2 linked regions of the Magnetospirillum sp. XM-1 genome follow. The protein of the gene in region 1 interacts with the protein of each later gene in a pairwise test. Links are inferred from orthologs where the notes say so. Each region holds a gene or a part of one and is shown on either strand. Other genes may lie near its edges. The genes, in order: hypB and XM1_RS06930.

What was found.
Region 2: the proteins of hypB (region 1) and XM1_RS06930 interact in binary tests that used the Escherichia coli proteins (3 or more experiments, as listed by UniProt). The link is inferred for Magnetospirillum sp. XM-1 from one-to-one orthologs.

The regions. Positions count from the first base shown.
Region 1 is NZ_LN997848.1:3,919,026-3,923,025, forward strand. Bases 1,000-3,999 are described here. They hold hypB (hydrogenase nickel incorporation protein HypB), read left to right. Parts: upstream 1,000-2,025; coding sequence 2,026-2,973; downstream 2,974-3,999. Other genes in these bases: XM1_RS18030 (nickel-dependent hydrogenase large subunit), read left to right, coding at 1,000-1,689; hypA (hydrogenase maturation nickel metallochaperone HypA), read left to right, coding at 1,682-2,026; XM1_RS18045 (hydrogenase maturation protein HypF), read left to right, coding at 2,970-3,999. Also shown: XM1_RS18020 (HyaD/HybD family hydrogenase maturation endopeptidase), read left to right, coding at 1-348; XM1_RS18025 (HypC/HybG/HupF family hydrogenase formation chaperone), read left to right, coding at 359-586; more of XM1_RS18030, read left to right, coding at 586-999; more of XM1_RS18045, read left to right, coding at 4,000-4,000. UniProt on the Escherichia coli protein: Involved in the maturation of [NiFe] hydrogenases. Required for nickel insertion into the metal center of the hydrogenase. Exhibits a low intrinsic GTPase activity, which is essential for nickel insertion.
Region 2 is NZ_LN997848.1:1,446,088-1,452,983, forward strand. The notes cover bases 2,261-5,225. They hold XM1_RS06930 (peptidylprolyl isomerase), read right to left. Parts: upstream 4,002-5,225; coding sequence 3,519-4,001; downstream 2,261-3,518. Other genes in these bases: dapE (succinyl-diaminopimelate desuccinylase), read right to left, coding at 2,261-2,603; dapD (2,3,4,5-tetrahydropyridine-2,6-dicarboxylate N-succinyltransferase), read right to left, coding at 2,603-3,439; XM1_RS06935 (tetratricopeptide repeat protein), read right to left, coding at 4,003-5,225. Outside these bases: XM1_RS06905 (hypothetical protein), read left to right, coding at 1-214; tpx (thiol peroxidase), read left to right, coding at 308-805; XM1_RS06915 (hypothetical protein), read right to left, coding at 913-1,467; more of dapE, read right to left, coding at 1,464-2,260; more of XM1_RS06935, read right to left, coding at 5,226-5,376; XM1_RS06940 (ligand-binding protein SH3), read left to right, coding at 5,585-6,019; XM1_RS06945 (magnesium transporter CorA family protein), read right to left, coding at 6,021-6,896. UniProt on the Escherichia coli protein: Folding helper with both chaperone and peptidyl-prolyl cis-trans isomerase (PPIase) activities. Chaperone activity prevents aggregation of unfolded or partially folded proteins and promotes their correct folding.

The sequences.
Region 1 (4,000 bases):
ATGGATTGCCTGGACCAGGTGTCCGAGGCGGATTACCTGATCATCGCCGACTGCATGCGTTCGAAGAAGGAGCCGGGCACCATCACGCGGCTCACCGACGACCAGATTCCCGCCTTCTTCAAGACCCGCATTTCGCCCCATCAGGTCGGCCTGTCCGACATGCTGGGCGCGCTCAATTTCCACGACATGATGCCCAAGAACATCGTCCTGTACGGGGTCGAGCCCCTGTCCTTCGACCTGTCCATGGAACCCACCCCCATTGTGGGCGCCCGCCTGCCCGAGCTGGTGGAGCTGCTGGCCGGCGAACTGGCCGAAATCGGCATCGCGGTCGCCAAGAAGGCGGCTTAAAACCATGTGCATGGCCGTCCCTTCCCGCATCACCGCCATCGACAACGGAATCGCCACGGTCGAGGCCTTCGGGGCGCTGCGCACCACCAGCCTGATGCTGCTCGACGGCGAGGTGGCGGTGGGCGATTACGTCCTGCTCGGCCCCGGCGGCAGTTTCGCCGCCGAGAAGGTCGATCCCGAGACGGCCGCCGAGGCGCTGGCCTATCTCACCGAGGTTCTGGCCACCGGGCAGGCCTGATGCTGCCGGTGGAATCCAGCCTCGCCATCACGCTGCATCTGGACGGGGACCGCGTCGGGCGGGTGGAGATCGGCTCCAGCCGTCTGGTCAAGGCGTCCGATATGCTGAACGGCCGCCAGCCGGCCCAGGTCCTGGCCCTGCTGCCCACCCTTTACTCCCTGTGCGGCACCGCCCAAGGCCTCGCCGGCCTGCAGGCGGTGGAGAACGCCGCCGGGATCGATGCCCCGGCCGCCCAGCGCACGGCGCGGCGCGTCCTTTGCCAGGTGGAGGTGGTGGCCGAGCACGCCGCCGCCAGCTTGCGCGACTGGCCCGCCTTGCTGGGCGAAGAGCCCGACCTTTCGGCGCTGAAGCCTTTACGTCCGCTGATCATAGCGGCGCGCAAGGCGCTTTACCCGGCGGGCGACTGGACCGTGCCGGGCGGCGGCAGGCTGGCCCCCGACAGCGCGGCCCTGGCCGACATCCTGCGCGGCCTGGGCGAAGCGGTGGCCCGCGCGGATGACGTGGCCGACCGCCTGATCGAGCGCATCGAGGACGAAAACCTCGAAGGCTTCGGCGCCGTCCCCCCCTGCCTGATGCCCGCAGGCGGGCCGCCCGATCTGGAGGCGCGGCTGGCCGCCGACCACGATGGCTCCTACCGTGCCCGGCCCGATTACCATGGCGGCGTCTTCGAGACCGGGCCGCTGGCCCGCCAGTCCGGCCGCCCCCTGATGGGGCTTCTGATGGGGCAGTACGGCAACGGCTTGATGCCCCGCTTCTCCGCCCGGATGATGGAGATGGCGTCGGCGTTGCGGGAAGTGGAAGATTTGGTGCAGGATTTGTCGGGTGATTCCGGCGGCCTGCCCATGGCGCGGAGCGACGGAAGCGGATTGGGAGTGGTGGAGGCGGCGCGCGGCCTGCTGGCCCACCGGGTGGAATTGCGGGAGGGTTTGTTGAGCGCGTACCGGATTCTGGCCCCCACCGAGTGGAACTTCCACCCCGACGGCCCCCTGGCCCGGGGATTGATGGGGGCTTGCGGTCCCGATCTGGCGGGACGGGCCGCTTTGCTGGCCGCCAGCCTGGACCCTTGCGTGCCCTTCCGCATCGAGGTCAGGCCCCATGCATGAGATGAGCCTGACCGAGGGCGTGGTGCGCATCCTGGAGGATCAGGCGGCAAGCCACGGCTTCACCCGGGTCAAGACGGTGTGGCTGGAGATCGGCGAGCTGTCCACCGTGGTGCCCGAAAGCATGGAATTCTGCTTCGACGCGGTGGCGCGGGGCAATCCGCTCACCGCCGGGACCAAGCTGGAGATCATCCGCGTCCCCGGCACCGCCTGGTGCATGGATTGCTCGAAGTCGGTCCACGTCACCTCGCGGGTCGACCTCTGCCCCGATTGCGGCGGCGCCAAGCTGGCGGTGACCTCGGGCGAGGAGATGCGGATCAAGGAAATGGAGGTGGAGTGATGTGCACGGTGTGCGGCTGCGGTGACGCCAAGGTGGATGGACATTCCCACTCCCACGATCATGACCACGACCACCATCATGGCCACAGCCACGATCACAGCCATGACCATCCCCATGGCCACGACCATCATCACCACGACCACGATTCCGATAGAAACATTCATTCCGATCGGGACATCCATTACGGCCGCGGCATCGCCGGCGTCCACGTGCCGGGCCTCAGCCAGAAGCGCATCGTCCAGATCGAGAAGGACATCCTGTCCCACAACGACGATTTCGCCGGGCGCAACCGGGCGTGGCTGGCCGAGCATGGGGTGTTCGCGCTCAACCTTGTCTCCAGCCCCGGCTCGGGCAAGACCACGTTGCTGTGCCGCACCGCCGAGGCCCTGAAGGGCCGCTACCCCCTGGCGGTGATCGAGGGTGACCAGCAGACCAGCTTCGACGCCGACCGCATCCGCGCCACCGGCATTCCCGCCATCCAGGTCAACACCGGCAAGGGCTGCCACCTGGACGCCCACATGGTGGAAAGCGCCATCGCCAAGCTGGCTGTCGAGGACGATTCCGTACTGTTCATCGAGAATGTCGGCAATCTGGTCTGCCCCGCCGCCTTCGATCTGGGCGAGGCCTACAAGGTGGCGATCCTGTCGGTGACCGAGGGCGAGGACAAGCCCTTGAAGTATCCCGACATGTTCCACGCCGCTTCCATGATGATCCTCAACAAGACCGACCTGTTGCCCCACACGGATTTCGACGTGGAGCGCTGCATCGGCTTTGCGCGCCGGGTCAATCCCGACATCGTCGTGCTGCAGCTTTCGGCGCGGACCGGCGAGGGCTTCGACGAATGGCTGGCCTGGATCAACGAGGGCCGCAAGCGCATGGTCACCGAGCGCATCCGCCGCCTGGAAGCCAAGCTGGCCGCCGCCAAGGCCAGTCTGGAGGGCAAGTGAGTTCGGCTATCGCCCAGATCGTTCCCCTGCCGCACCCTGTGCCGCCGGTGCTGGCGCTGGGCGCGTTCCTCAAGAATTCGGTCTGCCTGACCCGGGGATCGGAAGCGCTGATCTCGGCCAATCACGGCGATCTCGGCACGCCCGAGGCCATCACCGCCTTCGAGGCGACGGTCGAGGCGCTGGTGGCCGAGGCAGGCGTCACCCCGGTGCGGGTCGCCCATGACCTGCACCCCGATTTCCATTCCACCCGCTATGCTCAATCCCTGGACCTGCCGGCGGTGGCGGTGCAGCACCACCATGCCCACGCCGCGGCAATCGCCGCCGAGCACGGCATCGAGGGCCCGGTGATCGGCGTGTCCTTCGACGGCTTCGGCCTTGGCCCCGGCAACCAGTCGTGGGGCGGCGAATTGCTGAAGGCCGAGGGCGCCCATTACCGCCGCCTGGGCCATCTCGCCCTTTTGCCCCAGCCCGGCGGCGACCGGGCGGCGCGCGAGCCTTGGCGCATGGCGGCGGCCGCCCTGCACCGCCTGGGCCGCGGCGACGAGATATCCTCCCGCTTCCGCGACATTCCCGCCAGCGCCATGCTGGGGCAGATGCTGGACAGGCGCCTCAACAGCCCGGAAACCTCGTCGGCCGGGCGGCTGTTCGACGCCGCCTGCGGCCTGTTGGGCATCCACCCCATCGCCGAGTTCGAGGGCCAGGCCCCCATGGCCCTGGAAGCCCTGGCGACCAGGCCGGAAGTGCTGCCCACCGGCTGGATCATCCAGGACGGGGTGTTGGACCTGCTGCCGCTGCTGGCCTGCCTCGCCCATTGCACCGACCCGGCCAGAGGTGCCAACCTGTTCCACGGCACCCTGGTCGAAGCCATGGGCCAGTGGATCGCGGAAGTGGCGGAAACCGCCGGCACGCCCTATGTCGCCCTGGGAGGCGGATGCTTCCTCAACAAGGTGCTGACCGGCGGATTGGTGGAGAAGCTGACACAAGCCGGCCTGAAGCCGCTGCTGGCCGCCAAGGTGTCGCCCGGCGA
Region 2 (6,896 bases), 2.5 Mb from region 1 along the record:
GCCCGACGAGATTTTCGACAACCACACCGGCAAGGCCATGCAGGAACGCATGAAGGCCTGCGAAGGCAGCTTCCAGCAGCGCTACAAGTGCAAGCAGGCCCTGCTTCTTACCGGCGAACGCTGGGGCTTCGCCGTGGCGCTGGACCGGGTTCTGCTGATCTGCGGGCCGGCCATCACCGCCTGGCTGGTGTGGGGCGCCATCAAGCGTCGCTGAAAATTCTCGCCTCTTATTCCGACGATCGGTTGCCTGGCGGGCCCGCCTGGGGCAGAGTCGAGCCTTTCCAAAAACAAAACCAGAGGTTCCGCCATGGCTGCCATCACCCTCAAGGGCAATCCCATCAACACCAACGGCACTCTGCCGTCGGTGGGGGCTGCCGCTCCCGCTTTCTCCCTGACCGGCGTTGATCTCGCCGATGTGAGCCTGGATGCGGTGGCCGGCAAGACCGTCGTCCTCAACATTTTCCCCAGCATCGACACGCCCACCTGCGCCGCCTCGGTGCGCCGCTTCAATGCCGAGTTGGACAAGCTGGGCAGCGTCGCCGTGCTGTGCGTCTCCGCCGACCTGCCCTTCGCCCACAAGCGCTTCTGCGGCGCGGAAGGGCTCGAGCGGGTGCAGTCCCTGTCCGACATGCGCGACAAGGGCTTCGGCGAGCGCTATGGCGTCAAGATCGTCGACGGCCCGCTGGCCGGCCTGCTGGCCCGCGCCGTGGTGGTGATCAAGGGCGGCAAGGTGGCCTATACCCAGCTGGTCTCCGAGATCGCCGACGAGCCCAATTACGACGCCGCCCTCGCCGCCGCGAAGTAGGGGGCGAATGCGGCCGGGACGGCCGCGCTCCGATTGGTCGGAGCGCGGGCGTCTCGCCCGCAAGATGAAGCCAACGGGCCGCTTGCCAACGGGAAGCGGCCCGTTTTTCATGCCAGCAGGCGGGCGGCGACCATCTGGACCAGGGCGCCAATCGACAGGTCGAGAAGGACCAGCAGGCCGGCGGCGCTGGGCTTGACGTCCAGCGCCTGGTGGGCGACGTAGGCCTGGTAGACCAGCACCACCACGGTCATGGCCAGGTTGAGCAGCGCCATGCCGTGGCCGGGCGCCAGATGAATCAGCAATCCCACCGGCAGCAGCACCGCCATCTGGATGACCTGCGACCAGTTGTAGGCGACGATGTAGCGGAAATAGAGGTGGGAGCGTTCCAGGCCTTCCGAGATGTGGCTCATGGCGAGCGGAAAGGCGACGCAGCCGATGACGTAGGCGATCAGCTCGACGGCCAGCGGCCGGGCCAGATCGTCCTCGAAACTGCCGTCCAGCGCCCTCAGCGCCAGAAAGCCGGGCAGGATCAGCGCCGGCCCCCAGAAGGAGTTGACGAAGCCGCGCGGGCTGGCGTCGAACCAGATCAGCCCGGTGGGGTCGCGCCGGGCCAGCCGCCAGGCGCCGAAAACGCCGGCGAAGATGTCGCCGGCGGTGATCATGGCGCTTCCGCCAGACGCACGAGGACGCGGCGGTAGATCTCGGTCAGGGCCTCCATGTCGGCGACGGCCACGTGCTCGTCCGACTTGTGCATGGTCTGGCCGACCAGCCCGAACTCCACCACCGGGCAGTGGTTCTTGATGAAGCGGGCGTCCGAGGTGCCGCCCGAGGTGGAGGCCTCGGGCCGCAATCCCGTCACCTCGAAGGCCGCCTGGGCGATGGCTTCGGACAATTGGCCGGGGGGCGTCAGGAAGGATTCCCCCGACACCTCCACCTTGACCTCGCACTCGCCCTCGACCTGGGCGACGGTGTCCCTGATCCATTTTTCCAGCGACGCACCGGAATGCAGGTCGTTGAAGCGGATGTTGAAGCCGGCGCGGGCCTCGGCGGGAATGACGTTGGTGGCGGGGTTGCCCACGTCCACCGTGGTCAGCGCCAGGGTCGAGGCCTGGAAATGGGGCGTGCCCTCGTCCAGCGGCTTCTCCGTCAGCCGGCGCAGGATCTCCAGCAGGCGGGGGATGGGATTGTCGGCCAGATGGGGATAGGCGGAATGGCCCTGGCTGCCGAACACCGTCAGGCGGCAGTTGAGGCTGCCCCTGCGGCCGATCTTCATCATGTCGCCCAGCGTCTTCGGATTGGTGGGCTCGCCGACGATGCAGCAATCCATGCGCTCGCCCCTGGCCGCCAGCCAGTCCAGCACCTTGACGGTGCCGTCCACCGCCGGGCCTTCCTCGTCGCCGGTGATCAAGAGCGAGACCGAGCCCCGGAGGCCCCCGTCCGCCTTGAGGCGCGCCACGGCGGCGACGAAGCAGGCGATGGCGCCCTTCATGTCGGCGGCGCCGCGCCCGAACAGGCGGCCCTGGTCAAGGGCGCCGCCGAACGGCTCGGCCGTCCAGCCCTTGCCGGGCGGCACCACGTCGGTGTGGCCGGCGAAGCAGATGTTGGGAGCCTCGGTCCCTAAGCGGGCATAGAGGTTCCTGATCTCCGGCCCGCCGGTCGCCGAGCGGACGTGGTGGCAGGCAAAGCCCAGGTCTTCCAGCGCCCCGGCCAGCACGTCCAGCGCGCCCGCGTCGTCGGGCGTGACGCTGGGACAGCGGATCAGGGCCTGGGCCAGCGGGACGGGGTCGGAAAGGGTCATCAGTCGCGCAGCAGCTCGTTGATGCCGACCTTGGAGCGGGTGCGCTCGTCCACGCGCTTGACGATCACCGCGCAATAGAGGTTGGGGCCCGGCGTGCCGTCGGGCAGGGGCTTGCCCGGCATGGTGCCCGACACCACCACGGAATAGGCCGGCACGCGGCCCATGAACACTTCGCCGGTCTCGCGGTCGACGATCTTGGTAGACGCGCCGATATAGACGCCCATGGACAGCACCGCGCCGGTCTCGACGATGACGCCCTCGGCCACCTCGGCGCGGGCGCCGATGAAGCAGTTGTCCTCGATGATCACCGGCCCGGCCTGCAGCGGCTCGAGCACGCCGCCGATGCCGGCGCCGCCCGAGATGTGCACGTTCTTGCCGATCTGGGCGCACGAGCCCACCGTCGCCCAGGTGTCGACCATGGTGCCGGAATCGACGTAGGCGCCCAGGTTGACGAAGCTGGGCATCAGCACCACGCCCGGCGCGATGAAGGCCGAGCGGCGCACCACGGCGCCCGGCACGGCGCGGAAACCGGCAGCGCGGAAGCGGGAATCGTCCCAGCCCTCGAACTTGGTGGGGACCTTGTCGAACCAGGTGGCGGGGCCGTCGCCCATCACCTTGTTGTCCGACAGGCGGAAGGACAGCAGCACCGCCTTCTTGGCCCACTGGTTGACCAGCCACTTGCCGTCGGTCTTCTGGGCGACGCGCAGCGTGCCGGAATCCAGGGCGGCCAGGGTCGCCTCGACGGCGTCGCGCACCTCGCCCTTGGTCTGGAGGTTGATGCCGTCGCGGGCTTCCCAGGCGGCGTCGATGGTCTTTTCAAGGGCGGCGAAGCTCATGGCGGGTTCCTGCTCGAACGGTCTGAAAACGGGGCCCAGAACATACTCCGGGCTGGCTCTAAGTCAATGATGCCTGGACTCAGTGGTGGTGATGGCCGGGGAAGTGGGGATGGCCGTGCTCGACCTCCTCGTCCGAGGCGGCGCGGATCTCGGCCACGGTGCAGTCGAACACCAGCGCCATGCCGGCCAGCGGATGGTTGCCGTCCACCACCACCTTGCCGTCGGCCACGTCGGTGACCGAGAACAGCATGGCCTCGTCCTGGTTGCCGTCCATGACGCGCTCGAACTGCATGCCCACCACCACGTTGTCGGGGAACAGCGAGGCCTCCTCGACGCTGACCAGTTCGGCGTCGTATTCGCCGAAGGCGTCCTCGGGCTGCAGCTTGATGTGCAGCTCGTGGCCGGCTTCCTTGCCGTCCAGGGCTTCCTCCAGCCGGGGGAACAGGCCGCCGTAGCCGCCGTGCAGATAGATGATGGGCTCGGCGCCCTCGTCGACGATGTTGCCGTCGGAATCGCTGACGCGGTAGGTCAGGGTGACGACGGTGTCCTTGGCGATCAGCATGTCAGTGTCTTTCGTCGGTGAGGGGGGCGTCGATGAGGGAAGCCAATTGGGCGGCCATCTCGGCCACCGGGGTCTTGAAGTCCGAGGGGTCGGGCTGCCGGAACAGCCGCATGGTCGGGTACCAGGGTGACGTTAGCGGTTCGTCTTGCCAACGCCAATCGGAAACGTAGCGCAGCAGCACCCAGACCGGGCGGCCCAGCGCCCCGGCCAGATGGGCCGCCGAGGTGTCGATGGTGATGATCAGGTCCATCCGCTCCATCACATGGGCGGTGTCGGCGAAGGATTTGAGCACCGGGCCGGCGTCGCGCACCAGCCGCTCGATGCCGGTGCGCTTCAGGTCCTCGGCGCGCGGACCCATCTGCAGCGAATAGAAGGTGGCGCGGGGATCGGCCAGCAGCGGCAACAAGTCCTCCAGCGGCCAGGAGCGGTCGCGCGGCGTGGTCTTGCCCGCCCAGACCAGTCCCACCGACAGCTTCTGGCCCGGCGGCGGCTCCAGGCGCAGATTGGGGCGTGGCGGGGCCTTGAGATAAGGCACCTGGGCCGGAATGGACTCGAAGCGGGTCTTCATCAGATGGGGCAGGCTGGCCAGGGGGGCCCAGCAATCATGGACGGGCGGGGCGGCGCCCTTGGGCACCAGCGCCGCCAGGCCGGGCAGTCCGGCGAACAATTCGCTCTGCTCGGGCAGGCATTCCAGCACCACCCTGGCGCCCTGCGTCGCCAGCAGCGGGATGTAGCGGACGAATTGCAGCGCGTCGCCAAAGCCCTGCTCGGCCAGCAGCATGATGGTGCGGCCCTTGGGATCGTCGCCGGTCCAGCGCGGCCCCGGCAGGGGGCGGGTGGGATTGCGGGCCAGCCTGATGCGCCATTCGTAACCGGCGAAGCCCGTCTCGTAATCGCCCATGTAGAGGTCGGCCAGCGCCAGGTCCCACTGGATTTCCGCGTTGTCGGGCTCGGCCGCCACCAGTTCGCTCAGCATGGCGTGGGCCTCTTCGTGCTTGCGGCGGTCGCGCAGCACCAGGGCCAGGTTGTAGGCGTAGCCGCCATTGCCGGGGGCCAGCTCCACGGCCCGGCGGAGCGCGGCCTCCGCTTCCTCCAGCCGCCCCAGGTCGCGCAGCGCGTTGCCCAGGTTGGACAAGGTGGAGGCGTCGTCGCCGCCCACGGCCATGGCGCGGCGATAGCTGGCCACCGCCGCCGCCGGCTTGCCCTGGCGGCGCAGGACGGCGCCCAGATTGGCGTGGGCCGACGCCCAGGCGGGCGCCAGCAGGGCGGCGGTGGCGAAGCCCTGCTCGGCGTCGTCCCATCGTCCGTCCCGCCATGCCTGGGCGGCGGCGGCAAAGGCCCGCTGCGCCTGTGGTAAGGGTGTGTCCGCCGCCATGTCCGCTCCCCCTGGAATAACGCCATCTTTCCCGAGGATAGCGGCGGCGGCAAGAGCGGGGCTTGAACCATTTATGTTCGTCCCTCGCCGGGCGGGCGCTTTTCGCGCCCTTGGCCGCCGCCTCAATGGCGGCTGATCGCGGCGCGCGCCGCTCTTGAATCCTACCCGGCAATCACAATATCAGCATCATCGAATATAGGAGGCGTGGATGCTGATCGATGGATTTCCGCCCGGCGGCGTGGTGACGGTCAACCGGGTGGTGCTGCGCCCGGGCTTCACGGTGGACGACCTGGAGGAGCGGGTGGCGCTGCTGTGCGAGAACGTCAAGACCTGGCACTCGGAAACCGGCTTCATCGGCGGCTTCGTCTGCCTGAATTCGGGCATGATCTCCAACGAGGGCTCGACGGTGGGCCAGGCGGTCGGCTCGCCGCTGGCCGGGCGCGAAGCCCTGATCGTCACCTTCTGGAACAGCTTCGCCGAGCACGAGCAGTCCCACCGGTCCGCCACCTTCCAGCCGCTGTTCAGGTCGGTGCTGGAATTGTGCGAGAACGGCAACGAGGAGATCGCCTATTCCATGCTGTGGCAAGGTGCGGCCTACGCCCCGGAACAGGCCCGGCTGGCCCAGGCGGCCAAGGGGGGCTGAGCTACACCCAGCCCTTGCGGCGGAAGTAGATGTAGGGCAGCACCGCCGAGACCACGGCCAGGCCGATGGCCCAAAGGTAGCCCAGTTCCCACTGCAGTTCCGGGATGATCTTGAAGTTCATGCCGTACCAGCTGGCCACCAGGGTGGGGGGCAGGAACAGCACCGACATGATGGTGAACAGCTTGATCACCTGATTTTGCTGGATGCCGATCAGGCCCAGGGTGGCGTCCAGCAGGAAATTGATCTTGTTGCCCAGGAAGTCGGTGTATTCGGCCAGGGAGTGCAGGTCCTGGTCGATGGCCCGCAGGCGGTCGGGCAGGTTGCTCAGGCCCATGGCGCCCTCGCCGTGGGGCAGGAAGGCGGTGGCGCGTTTGAGGCCCAGCAGGGTTTCCCGCGCCTTGCCCGACAGGTCGCCGGTCCGCCCGATGGTGCGCAGCAGGGCCTCCATCTCGCGCGAGCCGGCGCGGCGGCGGCGGTGCTGGGGGCCGTGGGGCTGGTGGAAGATGCGGTGCGAGATGCCGTCCAGCCCGGCGCCCAGGTCCTGCAGCACGTCGGCGATGCGGTCGACGATGGCTTCCATCAGGCCCAGCATCACATCGCCGCCGTTGACCGGGACGGGATGCGCCGCGGGCAGCGCCGCCGAATAGGTGGCCATGGCGTGCGGCGTGTCGTGGCGCAGCGTCACCAGCAATGTGCCGCTCAGGATGAAGGTCACGGCGGTGTTGCGCGGCTCGAATCCGCTGGCGCCGGTCAGCACCGGCACGGTCATCGCCAATGCGTCGCCCAGCCGCGACAGCCGCGACGAGGTCTCGATTTCCTGCATGCGGTCCTTGGACGGCAGATCCAGCCCGGTGCGGGCCTCGACCAGGGCGATCTC